Linked DNA regions of Variovorax paradoxus. Each later gene encodes a partner of the first gene's protein in a complex. Links are inferred from orthologs where the notes say so. Each region holds a gene or a part of one and is shown in the gene's direction. Other genes may lie near its edges.

Region 1 (6,823 bases):
GGCGGAGCCGTCGCGCCACCAAGGGATTGGTGCGCGGCTGAAGTACATGGCGTTGCCTTGCGCGTCCAGCACTGCCTTCACCACGTTGGGGTTCATGAAGTCGTCGACAGAGTCGATTTCGTGGGCGGCCGTGCTCATCGCGGCTTCTGCATGGGTGGCCAGCGTGGATGCCACGGCGTCGATCAGCCCGGGGTCGATCAGCGGCTCGTCGCCTTGAACGTTGATGACGATGTCGTCGCCATCCAGGCCCAGTAGTTCGCAGGCTTCGGCCAGCCGGTCGGTGCCGCTGGGATGGTCCTGGCGAGTGAGGATGGCCTCGACACCGTGCGCCTGGCATGCCGCAATGATCGACGGGTCGTCGCCGGCGACCACCACGCGCGCCGCGCCGGATTCGCTGGCGCGCTGCGCCACGCGCACCACCATGGGCACGCCGGCGATGTCGGCCAGCGGTTTGTTGGGAAGCCGTGTCGACGCCAGGCGCGCCGGCACCAGAACGGTGAAGCTCACAGCCCGAGCTCTTCGTCGGAGAGCGTGCGTGCTTCGTTTTCGAGCAGCACCGGAATACCGTCGCGCACCGGATAAGCAAGGCGCGCGCTGCGCGAGCAGAGCTCCTGCTTCTCGGGGTTCCAGGTCAGCGGCCCCTTGGTGACGGGGCAGACGAGCAGTTCAAGCAGCTTGATATCCATCGAGCGATGATAGCTTTGCGTCGAGCGCGGCGAAGAAATCCGCGGAGGGCGCGAACTCCAGCGGCACGGCCAGCGCATCGGGCGCCTTGCGCCACAGTTTGATGGCGTCTTTTTCGGTGCAGATGAGGGTGCTCGCCGTGTCTGCGGGGCGCTGCCAATCTTCGAAATCGAAGTGATCGGGCAGGGCGATGGTGTTGGCGAGCGTCAGGCCGCGCGCGCGCAGCATGTCGAAGAAGGCCTCGGGCCGTGCGATGGCCGCCAGTGCTGTCACGGGCTGGCCCGCAAGGGCAGCCAATGGCACGCGCTTCCCGTCACTGCCCAACGCATCGTGCGCGAGAGCCCGGGTGGCCGTATGGCCCCCGGCAAAGGCCGGCCGTGCCCCGCTGTGCAGCACCAGATCGCAGCGGCGTGGCCAGGTTTCGCGCAACGGACCTGCGGGCAGTTGCCAGCCATTGCCGGTGCCCCGGTCGTCGAACACGCAGATCTCGATGTCGCGCGCAAGCGCCAAGTGTTGCAGACCATCGTCGCTCACGATGACCTGCGTGGCCGGATGCCGCTCGAGCAAGGTGCGCGCGGCATCGATGCGCTGGCGTGCCACGAACACCGGCGCCTTCGTGGCATGGTGAATCAGCGCGGGTTCGTCTCCCACATCTTGCGGATCGCTGTCGCTGAGCACTTCGCGGCAGTCATCGGTGCGGCGGCCGTAGCCGCGCGACACCACGCCGACCCGAAATCCCCGCTCTTGCAGATGCCGGACAACGGCCATCACGACCGGCGTCTTGCCGGCTCCGCCCGCAATCACGTTGCCAACCACGATCACCGGGACGCGCACACGCTCGGTCCGCAGCCATCCCACGCGATAGAGCCACCCACGCGCGGCGAAAAGCGCAGCGTAGATGAGCGACAGCGGCCACAGCAGGCAAGCCAGAGGGCCGCGGCTCAACCAGGCGTTCTGCAGCCGCGAGGCCGACGGCGAACCCGTGCTGCCGCTGCTGCCGTCGGAAGGCACTCAGTGCCCGGCTTGCGCCGTCGACTGTGCGGCGAAGGTGATCTGCATCAGGCCGGCGCGGCGCGCGGCCTCCATCACCGTCACCACCGCCTGGTGCGGGCTGGTCGCGTCGGCGCTGATGATCACCACGCTGTCCTTGCCGCCCGTGGCCGCGGCGGCGAGGGCGGCCGTCACGGTCTCAACGCTGCGGTCGGCCACCGGGGTCTTGTTGATCGAGTAGCGGCCGTCGGCCGACACCGCCACGATCACTTCCTTCGGGTAGTCGCGCTGCGCATCGACGTCCGCCGTTGGCAGCCGCAGCTGCATCTCGGTGAACTTGCTGTAGGTGGTCGACAGCATCAGGAAGATCAGGATCACCAGCAGCACGTCGATGAACGGGATCAGGTTGATCTCCGGCTCGTCGCGCGCGCCGTGGCGGAACTGCATGCGGGCGCGGGTCATTTGCGCAGGGCGTTCAGGTGGCGGGCAAAACGCTCGCCTGAGAGTTCGAGATTCAGCAGGTATTCGTCGACCCGGCTGCGGAAATAGCGCCAGAAGATCAGCGTCGGAATGGCGACGATCAGGCCGAAGGCCGTGTTGTAGAGCGCGATCGAGATGCCGTGCGCCAGTTGCGCAGGGTTGCCCGAGCCGACAGCGCCGCTGCCCGGCGACTGCGAGCCGAAGATCTCGATCATGCCGATCACCGTGCCCAGCAGCCCCAGCAGCGGGGCTGCCGACGCGATGGTAGCCAAGGCAGGCAGGTAGCGCTCGAGCTTGTGCGCCACGGTGCGGCCGGAGGCCTCCATGGCGGCGCGCAGGTCGTCTTCGGTGCAGCGCGGATTGGCGTTCAACGCTCGCAGGCCTGCGGCCAGCACCTGGCCGAGCATCGAGTTGCGTTCAAGTTTGGTCACGATGTCCGGGCCGGGAATGGCGCCGTGCGACACGGTGATGGTTTCGTCGAGCAGCTTCGGCGGCAGTACCCTCACGGTCTTGAGACTCGTGAAACGTTCTATAACCAGCGCGAGCGCAATGACTGAACAAGCGAGCAAGGGCCAGATTGGCCAACCCGCGGCAACTATGATGGAAAACAAGAAAATCCTCCGGCCCGTAGACTGCAAATGCGCGGCGATTATCCACTGAGCCCACCATCGGCACGCGCCTTGTTTTTGTGTCGGCAAGGACGCACAGATTCTGTGGATAACTTTGTGATTAACCTGCTGCGCAACTCATCCGGACCCGCATGGGGCGGCCTTTCCGCTAGATCGACTGAATTTTGAGCAGCACTTTTTTCAATGAAATCAATGGCTTGCACGAGAAACCGTGCGCCTGCCCCGCACCGGGGTCTGATGACGAGGGGCGTGCGGCCCGTTGTGGAAGAGTGGCATTTGGCCGAGCGTGCATTTTGTGAACTTGCGTGAATCGAATTCCGCGCCCGGGCCGCGTGTCTGGGCAGTGGGCGCGCTGTGCCATGCGGTGGCCGACGCGCTCGATGCGCGCTTCAATCCGGTGACCGTGCGCGGCGAGATCTCGGGTTTTTCGCGCGCGTCAAGTGGACATTGTTACTTCGCGCTCAAGGACGAGTCCGGCCAGCTGCGCTGCGCGATGTTCCGGCGGGCAGCCGGTTTGCTCGACTTTTCGCCTCGCGATGGCGATCAGGTCGAGGTGCGCGGGCGTCTTGCGGTGTACGAGCCACGCGGCGATCTTCAACTGGTTGTAGAGAGTTTGCGGCGAGCCGGGCAGGGCGCCTTGTTCGAGCAGTTCATGCAACGCAAGGCACGCCTGGAAGCCGAGGGACTCTTCGATCCGGCGCGCAAGCGGGCGCTACCGGCCATGCCGCGCGCGGTCGGCGTCGTCACGTCGCTGGGCGCGGCGGCCTTGCACGACGTTGTGACGGCGCTACGAAGACGCGTTCCACACATTCCGGTCGTACTTGCACCCGCGGCAGTGCAAGGAGCCAATGCGCCGGCCGAACTGATGCGGGCGCTGCAATCGCTCTATGACTTTGCACCCGCCGTCGATGTGATCCTGCTGGTGCGTGGCGGTGGCTCCATCGAAGACCTCTGGGCCTTCAACGATGAGACCCTGGCGCGCACCATCGTGCAGAGCCCGGTGCCGCTGATCAGTGGTGTGGGGCACGAAACCGACTTCACCATCGCCGACTTCTGCGCCGATCTGCGCGCGCCCACGCCAACCGCCGCGGCAGAATTGGTGAGTGCGCCGCGCGACATGTGGCTCGGTGCGCTCGATCTGCTCGACGAGCGTCTCGGCGATGCGCTGGGCGGGCGCCTTGATGCCCTTGGACAGCGCGTCGACCAGGCGGCGGGGCGCCTCGGTCGACCCTCGAACCTTGTGACGCGCCAGCAACTGCGCCTGGCGCACCATGTGCAGCGCCTTCGGTATGCGGTGCTGTCGAGGCGGGAGCGCCTGTCGCAGGTGCCCCGGTCAATCGCTGCGGACTTTCCCCTGAAGCTGGGGCGTGCACTGGTGCAGCGTCGTGAGCGCCTGGAACGCGTGGCCTTGCGCATGCGGCTGCTCGATCCGGCACTGGTCTTGCAGCGTGGCTATGCGTGGCTGACCGATACAGAAGGTCATGCGATCGTCAGCGCAACGCAACTGGCGCCGGGCGACGCCGTCAAGGCACGGCTCGCCGATGGCGAAGTCGACCTGACCGTCACGCCGGGCGACGCGACGGGAACGCGTCCGACGCTACCTCAATAATTACTTCCTAGAATCCCTGATTCCCACAACCAACCCACGAGAAAAAACCATGGAACATGTGCTCCCACCCCTGCCGTACGCCCTCGACGCGCTGGCACCCGAGTATTCGAAGGAAACCCTCGAGTACCACTACGGCAAGCACCACAACGCCTACGTGGTGAACCTCAACAACCTGCAAAAGGGCACTGAGTTCGAGTCGCTGACGCTTGAAGAGATCATCAAGAAGTCCAGCGGCGGCATCTACAACAACGCCGCGCAAATCTGGAACCACACCTTCTTCTGGAACTGCATGAAGCCCCAGGGCGGCGGCGCTCCCACTGGCGCGCTGGCCAAGGCCATCGAAGCCAAGTGGGGCAGCTACGACGCCTTCAAGGAAGCCTTCGTGAAGTCGGCCGTGGGCAACTTCGGCTCGGGCTGGACCTGGCTGGTGAAGAAGGCCGACGGCTCCGTGGATATCGTGAACACCGGCGCCGCCGGCACGCCGCTGACCACTGCAGACAGCGCGCTGCTGACGGTAGACGTCTGGGAACACGCCTACTACATCGACTACCGCAACCTGCGCCCGAAGTTCGTCGAGACCTTCCTGGCCAAGCTGGTGAACTGGGACTTTGTCGCCAAGAACTTCGGCTGAGCCCGGGTTTCCCCATCAAAAAAGCCGACTCAAGGGTCGGCTTTTTTGCGGGCTTCAGGCGGCAAAAACTCAGCGTTTGGTGGCTGCGAACAGTTCGCCGCCGAGCTTTGCGCCCTTCTTGATGTTCTTCTTGGCAAACCAGCCCTGGTTCATTTCGAGGACGTAGCGCACGGGCTCCAGAGAGCAGTGCGAGTTCTCGGTCATGGGTTGCATGTCGACCAAGTTGACGATGCGGCCGTCGTCGGCCACGAAGGCGGCGGTCAGCGGAAGGATCGTGTTGCGCATCCAGAAGCACTGAGTGGCAGGCTGCTCGAACACGAAGATCATTCCTTCAGCCTGCGGCATTTCCTTGCGGAACATCAGGCCGATTTCGCGTTGCAGGGGTGTTTGCGCAATCTGCGCATCGATCTTGTACAGGCCGACCGACAACTGCGTACGCGGCAGGTCGGTCTGGGGTTGCTGCTGGGCGTGCGCAGGCATCATGAAGGACGCGGACGCGAGGAGCAGGGCGGCTAGACGCTGGAACATCGGGCAACTCTTTCAGGGCGGGGTCAGGGCCCGGCCTAAATCAAAAAAACGCCAATAAAAATGCCCGCTGATGCGGGCATTGCCGGTGAGCGCGAAAGCTTACACCTTCTTGGCAGCGGCTGTGTGGGCCTTGGCCACGTGGCTGACCTTGTGTTTCTTGGCCGCAGCGTGCTTCTTGGCAGGCGCGTGCTTGGCGGTCTTGGGAGCGGCTGCGGGAGCAGCGGTGGTGGGTTCGGCTTGTTGAGCGAAAGCACCGGCAGCGAAGAGACCGGCGACCAGGGCTGCGAGCAGCTTGTTCATGAACATATCCTTTGAAATTCGTTGATTTGGATTGCCCTCCCTGCGGAAGGTAGACATTCAACGGAGGCCGATTCCTGCGGTTGACAACAGAACGCTTGCGGCAGGCGAAAAAAAAGCGCTCCGAAGAGCGCTCTTTTCTGGGCTGGGCCGACTTACTTGGCACCTGCCATGTCAGGCGTGCCGCCTTGGGTCGACTTGCGCTTCACGCTGCCGTCCTTGTTGCGACGACGCTGGTCGCGGGTGCTTGCGCGTTTCTCGCCAGAGGCAGCAGCCTTGTCGGCACCGATGGCGCCGCCTTCGGGCGTCTTGGCTTCGTCGCCAGCGGCAGCCTTGACTTGGCCAGCGGGCTTGGCAGCCTTCTTGGCTTCGGCACGTTGCTGCGACTTGCTGTTGGTGGCGTTACCTTGCTCAGGCGTCGTACCGGCCGGGTTTTGGGCGTAAGCGCCAGCGGCGAACAGGCCAGCGATCATGACTGCGAGAATTTTGCTCATTGATGATTCCTCTATCGAGAATTGGTTGGAAACGCCTCCCGGCGAGCAGAAGGTCAGCCACTAACGAGCCCATTGGCTCGCCGGTTGACAAACGCTTGCTGATGGGTTGCGTCTAAAATGTACAGCGATTTGTTCGCGGGCTGTACAGCGAATCCACCCCGTGTCTGAATTCGCTGACAGTCGTCAAAATTACGTCAATCCCGGAGCCATTCCCCCTCATGACCAGTTATCAGCACATCAAAGTCCCGACTGAAGGTCAGAAGATCACGGTCAACGCCGACAACTCGCTGAATGTGCCTGACCAACCGATCATTCCTTTCATCGAAGGCGACGGGACCGGCCTGGACATCACGCCAGTGATGCTGAAGGTGGTGGACGCAGCGGTGGCCAAGGCCTACGGCGGCAAGAAGAAGATCCACTGGATGGAGGTCTATGCCGGCGAAAAGTCGACCAAGGTCTACGGCCCCGACGTCTGGCTCCC
Region 2 (6,663 bases), 2.1 Mb from region 1 along the record:
GGCGCTCACGCCGCTGCCGCACTGGTGGACGACTGTCGCCGCATCGCGTCCCGCGAGCAGCGCTTCGAACTCGGCACGCAATTGCGATGCCGGCTTGAATTTGCCGTCGGGGCCGAGGTTCTCGGCGAAAGGCCGGTTGAGGGCCCCGGGGATGTGACCGGCAATCGGGTCCAGAGGTTCCACCTCGCCGCGGTAACGTGCACCGGCGCGTGCGTCGATCAGGTTCTGGTCAGGCTGGCCGAGCCGGCGCACTACTGTGTCGGTGGTGACGAGCTTCGCAATCGGCTCGCCCATGACGAAGTTCGACTGGAAGCGTGCGGGCTCCTCGCTGCTCGTGACTTCGCCGCCCGCGGCCTGCCAGGCCTGCAGGCCGCCGTCGAGTACGGCCACGGCGTCGTGGCCCATCCACTTGAGCATCCACCACAGGCGGCCGCAGTAGTTGGCGCCGTTGCGGTCGTACACCACGGCCTGCATGTTGTTGGCGAAGCCGATGCTGCAGAGCCAGCCCGCGAACTTCTCGCGGCTGGGCAGCGGATGGCGTCCGCCCGAGGCGGGCAGGCCGTCTTCCTGCGCCACGACCACCTCGCCGTGCGCGCCGGGGGCACCGTGCTTTGCGCTGAGGTCGGTGTCGAGGTTGGCGTACAGCGCGCCCGGAATGTGCGCGGCCGCGTATTGCTGCGCGCCGCTCTCGGGCTTCATGAGGTCGAAGGTGCAGTCGAACACCATGAGAGGCGTGTCCGTCGATTGCAGCTTGTGGAGTTGTTCGACGCTGATGAGGGTGGTGTACATGGTGTGTGTCCTTCTCTGGTCAGGTCAATGCAGAAAGAGTCAGTGTTCCTCGGCCGGCGCCTTGGGCACCGCCCGTTGTCGCAACACGGTTGCAGCAATGCCGCTGGCGATGATAAGGGCCATGCCGGCCCAGCCGGTGGCATCGATACGGTCGTTGAACAGCACCACGCTGTAGAACGCCGCGAACACGATGCCCGAATACTGCAGGTTGGCCACCACCAGTGTGCCGGCCTGGGTCTTGGCGGTGGCGTAGGCGCGGGTCATGCAGAGTTGTCCGAGGGCGGCCAGCAATCCGATCGGCAGCAGCCACATCGCATGCTGCCAGGTCCATGAGCCATGGTCCGAAAACCCGGTGGCCGCCGTGGCGAAGGCTCCGGCCACGGCCGAGCCGACCGCGAAATAGAACACCGTGCGCAGCTCGGGTTCGCCGATGCGCGACAGCGCCATCACCTGCATGTAGGCAAACGCGGCCGTAAGGCCCGACAGCAGGCCCAGCATGCCCGCGAAACCCTCGCTGCCGTTGACGCTGGGCTTGAGCATCAGCACCACGCCCACGAAGCCGGCGAGCACGGTCAGCACCATCGTGCCCTGCAGCGGCGGGCGCTCCACGCGGCCGTCTCGCCCGGGCACCGGCACCCAGGCCAGCAGCGAGCCGCCGACCAGGAAGGCCGCGACCCACACGCTGCTCATGTAGTTGAGGGTGACGGCCGTGGCCAGCGGCAGGTGGGCGATGGCATAGAACCAGGCGCCCAGCGACAGCACGCCGATGGTGCTGCGCCAGGCGTGCATGCCGGGGTATCGGGTGGCCAGCGAGACGCCGCGATTGCGGGCCAGCAGCCAGAGGAACACGATGCCGATGAGGCCGCGGCCCAGCACCATCTCACCGCTGTTGAACCACTCCGAGGCGACTTTCACGACCACGCTCATCGTGGCGAACAAAAAGGCCCCCAGCACCATCCACAGCGCTTGCATCGTTTCGACTCTAAGGTAAGGAAAAAGAGTGCCCCGGCGAGTGCGGGGCGGGCCGGTTTCAGGCTGGTTTCTGCATCGCGGCCTTGTACCACTCGTGGAACTGCTGCATGCCGTCTTCCATCGGGCTCTGGTAGGGGCCGGTCTCGTTGTCGCCGCGCAGCATCAGCGCGCGGCGTCCGGCGTCCATGCGCTCGGCGATCTCGTCGTCTTCCACGCAGGTTTCCATGTAGGCGGCCTGCTGGGCCTCGACGAACTCGCGCTCGAAGGCGACGATTTCCTCGGGGTAGAAGAACTCGACCATGTTGAGCGTCTTCGTCGGGCTCACCGGGTGCAGGGTCGACACCGTGAGCACGTGCGGATACCACTCGACCATCACGTGCGGGTAGTAAGTGAGCCAGATGGCGCCGTACTTCGGCGGCTTGCCGTCGCGGTACTTGAGCAGCTGCTCCTGCCACTTCTGGTAGACCGGGCTGCCCGCGCGGCCCAGGCGGTTGGCCACGCCTACCGTTTGCACCGAATAGTGGGGCTTGAACTCCCAGCGCAGGTCGTCGCAGGTGACGAAGCTGCCCAGGCCCGGGTGGAACGGGCCGACGTGGTAGTCCTCGAGGTAGACCTCGATGAAGGTCTTCCAGTTGTAGTTGCACTCGTGCAGCTCGACGCGGTCGAGCGCGTAGCCGCTGAAATCCAGGTCGGCCTGCGGGCCGAGGCCGGCCATGTCGGCCGCCACGTCGGGGCCCGAGCCGTCTGCGTTCTTCTCGAAAAGAAGGCCGTTCCACTCGGTGAGCGGGTAGTTGTGCAGGTTCAGGCAGGGGTCCTGCTCGAAATGCGGGGCGCCGATCAGCGTGCCGGTGGTGCGCGAATCGCTCGCGGCATAGGTCCAGCGGTGCAGCGGGCACACGATGTTGCCGCCGGCCTGGTTGTCGAGCTGGCCCCGTCCCTGGAGGATCAGGGCCTGGCGGTGGCGGCAGACGTTGGAAATCAGCTCTACGCCCTTGGGCGTATGGACCAGCGCACGGCCCTGATGCTCCTGCGGCAGGGTGTGGAAGTCGCCCATTTCGGGCACGGCCAGGCGATGGCCGACGTAGCGGGGCCCTCGCGCGAAAAGGTTTTGCATTTCGCGGGCGTAGAGCGCCTCGTCGAAATACGCGGAAACTGGAAGTTGGCTCGCGGCCTGCTGCAGTTGAAGACTTAAATCAGACATGGAGGACCTGACCAAGCTCCCCACAGGGAGAAAAAAGAAAAGAACGGAAGGCGCCGCCAGGAAGAGTCGGCGGCCCGGAGAGGGTGTTGACGTCGTCAACGAGAGAAGTTCGCATTGTACCCGGGGGGCATTTTTGTGCCCCCGGCTTTTCACCCAGGCCGGCGGCGGTCGCCAGTTGTTTCGATCCCAGTCCTAAAATGCCCGATTTCACCCACGTTTCGCTTGCATGCCCAAGGTGCCCCCCCCTTCCTCGTCCAGCCCGGCGGCAACGCCCGATACGGGCCCGCTGCCTGCCAGTTACGAAGCCGGGCTCCAGGAACTGGAGCAACTGGTGGCGGAACTCGAATCGGGCCAGTTGCCCCTCGACCAGCTGCTAGTCAGCTACCAGCGCGGCGCGGCGCTGCTCGCCTTCTGCCGCGACAAGCTGCAGGCGGTCGAAGACCAGATCAAGGTGCTCGATTCGGGCAGCCTGAAGGTCTGGACGCCTGAATGAGCGCCGCCGCGCTGAAATCCAGCCATTGGGACGCCCGCACGCTAGCCGGCTGGAGCGACCCCCACCTGGCGAATGTCGAAGCGGCGCTGTCGCGCTGGGTCGGCGTCGACGCCCCCGTGCTGCTGGGCGACGCCATGCGCTATGCCGTGCTCGACGGCGGCAAGCGCCTGCGGCCCCTGCTGGTGCTGGCCGCCAGCGAGGCCGTCGGCGGCAACCGCGCCGCCGCCCTGCGTGCGGCCTGCGCTACGGAACTGATTCACGCCTATTCGCTGGTGCACGACGACCTGCCGTGCATGGACAACGACGTGCTGCGCCGCGGCAAGCCCACCGTTCACGTGAAATTCGGCGAGGCCGATGCCCTGCTGGCCGGAGACGCGCTGCAGGCCCTGGCCTTCGAGCTGCTCACGCCCGCTGGCGACGAGATTCCCGCTGCCACCCAGGCCCTGCTGTGCCGCCTGCTCGCGCGCGCTGCGGGCAGCCAGGGCATGGCCGGCGGCCAGGCCATCGACCTGGCCAGCGTCGGCATTGCGCTTGACGAAACGCAGCTGCGCGAAATGCACCGCCTGAAGACTGGCGCGCTGCTGCAGGGCAGCGTCGAGATGGGCGCCGCCTGCGGTTCGGTCACTCCTGCGGCATTGGCCGCGCTGCGCGACTACGGCGCGGCCATCGGCCTCGCGTTCCAGGTGGTCGACGACATCCTCGACGTCACGGCCGATTCGCAGACCCTGGGCAAGACCGCCGGCAAGGACGCCGCGGCCGACAAGCCCACCTATGTGTCGCTGCTCGGCCTCGACGGCGCGCGCGCCCAGGCCCGCCAGCTGCTGGCCGATGCGCTCGCCGCCCTCGAAAAGAGCGGCCTGGCGGATACCGCAGCCCTGCGCGCGCTGGCCCACATGGTGGTCGACCGCGACCGCTGAGAGAAAAGAACAACCCCCACATGGCTCCGCTGCTTCCCACACTTCACGACCCCTCGCCGATCCGCAAATACGACCGGGCCCAGCTGCGCCAGCTGTCCGATGAGGTGCGCGCCAGCGTGCTCGACAACGTCTCGCGCACCGGCGGCCACCTGAGCTCCAATCTCGGCACGGTCGAACTCACGGTCGCGCTGCACCATGTGTTCAACACGCCGCACGACCGACTGGTGTGGGACGTGGGCCACCAGACCTACCCGCACAAGATCCTCACGGGCCGGCGCGAGCGCATGCCCACGCTGCGGCAGATCGGCGGCATCTCGGGCTTTCCGCAACGCAGCGAGAGCGAGTACGACACCTTTGGCACGGCCCATTCGTCGACCAGCATCTCGGCCGCGCTCGGCATGGCCATGGCCGCCAAGCAGAAGGGCGAAGACCGCCACACCGTGGCCATCATCGGCGACGGCGCGCTCACGGCTGGCATGGCCTTCGAGGCGCTGAACAACGCGGGCGTGTGCGACTGCAAGCTGCTCGTGATCCTGAACGACAACGACATGTCGATCAGCCCGCCGGTGGGCGCGCTCAACCGCTACCTCGCGCAGCTGATGAGCGGCAACTTCTACGCCGCCGCCAAGAACGTCGGCAAGAGCATGCTGCGCAACGCGCCGCCGCTGTTCGAGCTGGCCAAGCGCCTGGAGCAGCATGCCAAGGGCATGGTCGTGCCGGCCACGCTGTTCGAGCAGTTCGGCTTCAACTACGTGGGCCCGATCGACGGCCACGACATCGACTCGCTGGTGCCCACGCTCGAGAATCTCAAGCACCTCGAAGGCCCGCAGTTCCTGCACGTGGTCACGAAGAAGGGGCAGGGCTACAAGCTGGCCGAGGCCGACCCTGTGGCCTATCACGGCCCTGGCAAGTTCGATCCGCAGGTGGGGTTGGTCAAGTCCGCCGCGGTTGCCAAGCAGACCTTCACGCAGGTGTTCGGCCAGTGGCTGTGCGACACCGCCGCGCACGACGGCCGCCTCGTGGGCATCACGCCCGCGATGCGCGAAGGCTCGGGCCTCGTTGAATTCGAGAAGCGCTTTCCCGATCGCTACTACGACGTCGGCATCGCCGAGCAGCACGCCGTGACCTTCGCGGCCGGCCTGGCCTGCGAGGGGCTGAAGCCGGTGGTCGCGATCTACTCGACCTTCCTGCAGCGCGCGTACGACCAGCTGATCCACGACGTGGCGATCCAGAACCTGCCGGTGGTGTTCGCGCTCGACCGCGCGGGCCTCGTGGGTGCCGACGGCGCGACGCACGCGGGTGCGTACGACATTCCGTTCCTGCGCTGCATTCCGAACATGAGCATCGCCTGCCCGGCCGACGAACGCGAGTGCCGCGAGCTGCTGTCGAGCGCCTACGAGCAGAACCACCCGGTGGCCGTGCGCTATCCGCGCGGCGCGGGCGCGGGTGTCACGCCGCACCTCACGCTCGAATCCTTGCCCTTCGGCAAGGGCGAGATCCGCCGCGAAGGCAAGCGCATCGCCATCCTCGCCTTCGGCACGCTGCTGTACCCCGCGCTCACCGCCGCCGAGTCGCTCGACGCCACGGTGGTCAACATGCGCTGGGCCAAGCCGATCGACGTCGAGTTGCTGCTGAAGGTCGCGGGCACGCACGATGCCATCGTCACGCTGGAAGAGGGCGCCATCATGGGCGGCGCGGGCAGTGCGGTGCTCGAAGCACTGCAAGCCGCCAACGTGCAGAAGCCGGTGCTGCAACTCGGCTTGCCCGATCGCTTCATCGAACACGGCGATCCGGCCAAGCTGCTGGCGTCGATCGGACTGGACGCGATCGGCATCGAGGCATCGATCCGCGAGCGCTTCGTTTCGAGCGCAGGGTAAACCCCTGCCGGCGGCTGTAAGCGCGTTTTTACAATCGTCCGGACTTAGACAAAAGTCCCCAACGCGGTCACAAGCCGCGTTTTGTTTTTCCAAGAACTCGGAGAGCTATCAATGGATCGTCGTTCCCTCATCAAAAACGCCGGCATCGCGGGCGTTCTGGCTGCCGGCATCGCACCCGCGGTTCACGCCCAAGCCACCGTTCGCTGGCGCCTGGCGTCGAGTTTTCCCAAGTCGCTGGACACCATCTTCGGCACCGCCGAGGTGTTCTCGAAGAGCGTCAGCGACATGACGGGCGGCAAGTTCCAGATTTCCGTGCATGCCGGCGGCGAGCTGATGCCCGCGTTCGGCGTGGTCGACGGCGTGCAGAACGCCTCGGTCGAAATGGCCCACACGGCCCCGTACTACTTCTACGGC

What was found.
Region 2: the proteins of xseA (region 1) and xseB are in contact, whole or in part, in a cryo-EM structure (PDB 8TXR), measured with the Escherichia coli proteins. The link is inferred for Variovorax paradoxus from one-to-one orthologs.

What each region holds. Positions count from the first base shown.
Region 1 is NZ_CP102931.1:2,768,351-2,775,173, forward strand. The notes cover bases 2,249-5,235. They hold xseA (exodeoxyribonuclease VII large subunit), read left to right. Parts: upstream 2,249-3,078; coding sequence 3,079-4,392; downstream 4,393-5,235. Other genes in these bases: NWF24_RS13040 (MotA/TolQ/ExbB proton channel family protein), read right to left, coding at 2,249-2,765; NWF24_RS13050 (superoxide dismutase), read left to right, coding at 4,442-5,023; NWF24_RS13055 (DUF192 domain-containing protein), read right to left, coding at 5,093-5,235. In the rest of the region: kdsB (3-deoxy-manno-octulosonate cytidylyltransferase), read right to left, coding at 1-507; NWF24_RS13025 (Trm112 family protein), read right to left, coding at 504-686; lpxK (tetraacyldisaccharide 4'-kinase), read right to left, coding at 667-1,695; NWF24_RS13035 (ExbD/TolR family protein), read right to left, coding at 1,696-2,121; more of NWF24_RS13040, read right to left, coding at 2,133-2,248; more of NWF24_RS13055, read right to left, coding at 5,236-5,551; NWF24_RS13060 (hypothetical protein), read right to left, coding at 5,651-5,851; NWF24_RS13065 (cell envelope biogenesis protein TolA), read right to left, coding at 6,004-6,342; icd (NADP-dependent isocitrate dehydrogenase), read left to right, coding at 6,561-6,823. UniProt on the Escherichia coli protein: Bidirectionally degrades single-stranded DNA into large acid-insoluble oligonucleotides, which are then degraded further into small acid-soluble oligonucleotides.
Region 2 is NZ_CP102931.1:4,843,679-4,850,341, reverse strand. What follows is about bases 1,995-4,821. They hold xseB (exodeoxyribonuclease VII small subunit), read left to right. Parts: upstream 1,995-3,188; coding sequence 3,189-3,455; downstream 3,456-4,821. Other genes in these bases: dxs (1-deoxy-D-xylulose-5-phosphate synthase), read left to right, coding at 4,393-4,821; NWF24_RS22920 (polyprenyl synthetase family protein), read left to right, coding at 3,452-4,372; NWF24_RS22930 (aromatic ring-hydroxylating oxygenase subunit alpha), read right to left, coding at 1,995-2,962. In the rest of the region: NWF24_RS22940 (sulfurtransferase), read right to left, coding at 1-789; NWF24_RS22935 (DMT family transporter), read right to left, coding at 829-1,761; more of NWF24_RS22930, read right to left, coding at 1,820-1,994; more of dxs, read left to right, coding at 4,822-6,249; NWF24_RS22910 (TRAP transporter substrate-binding protein), read left to right, coding at 6,361-6,663. UniProt on the Escherichia coli protein: Bidirectionally degrades single-stranded DNA into large acid-insoluble oligonucleotides, which are then degraded further into small acid-soluble oligonucleotides.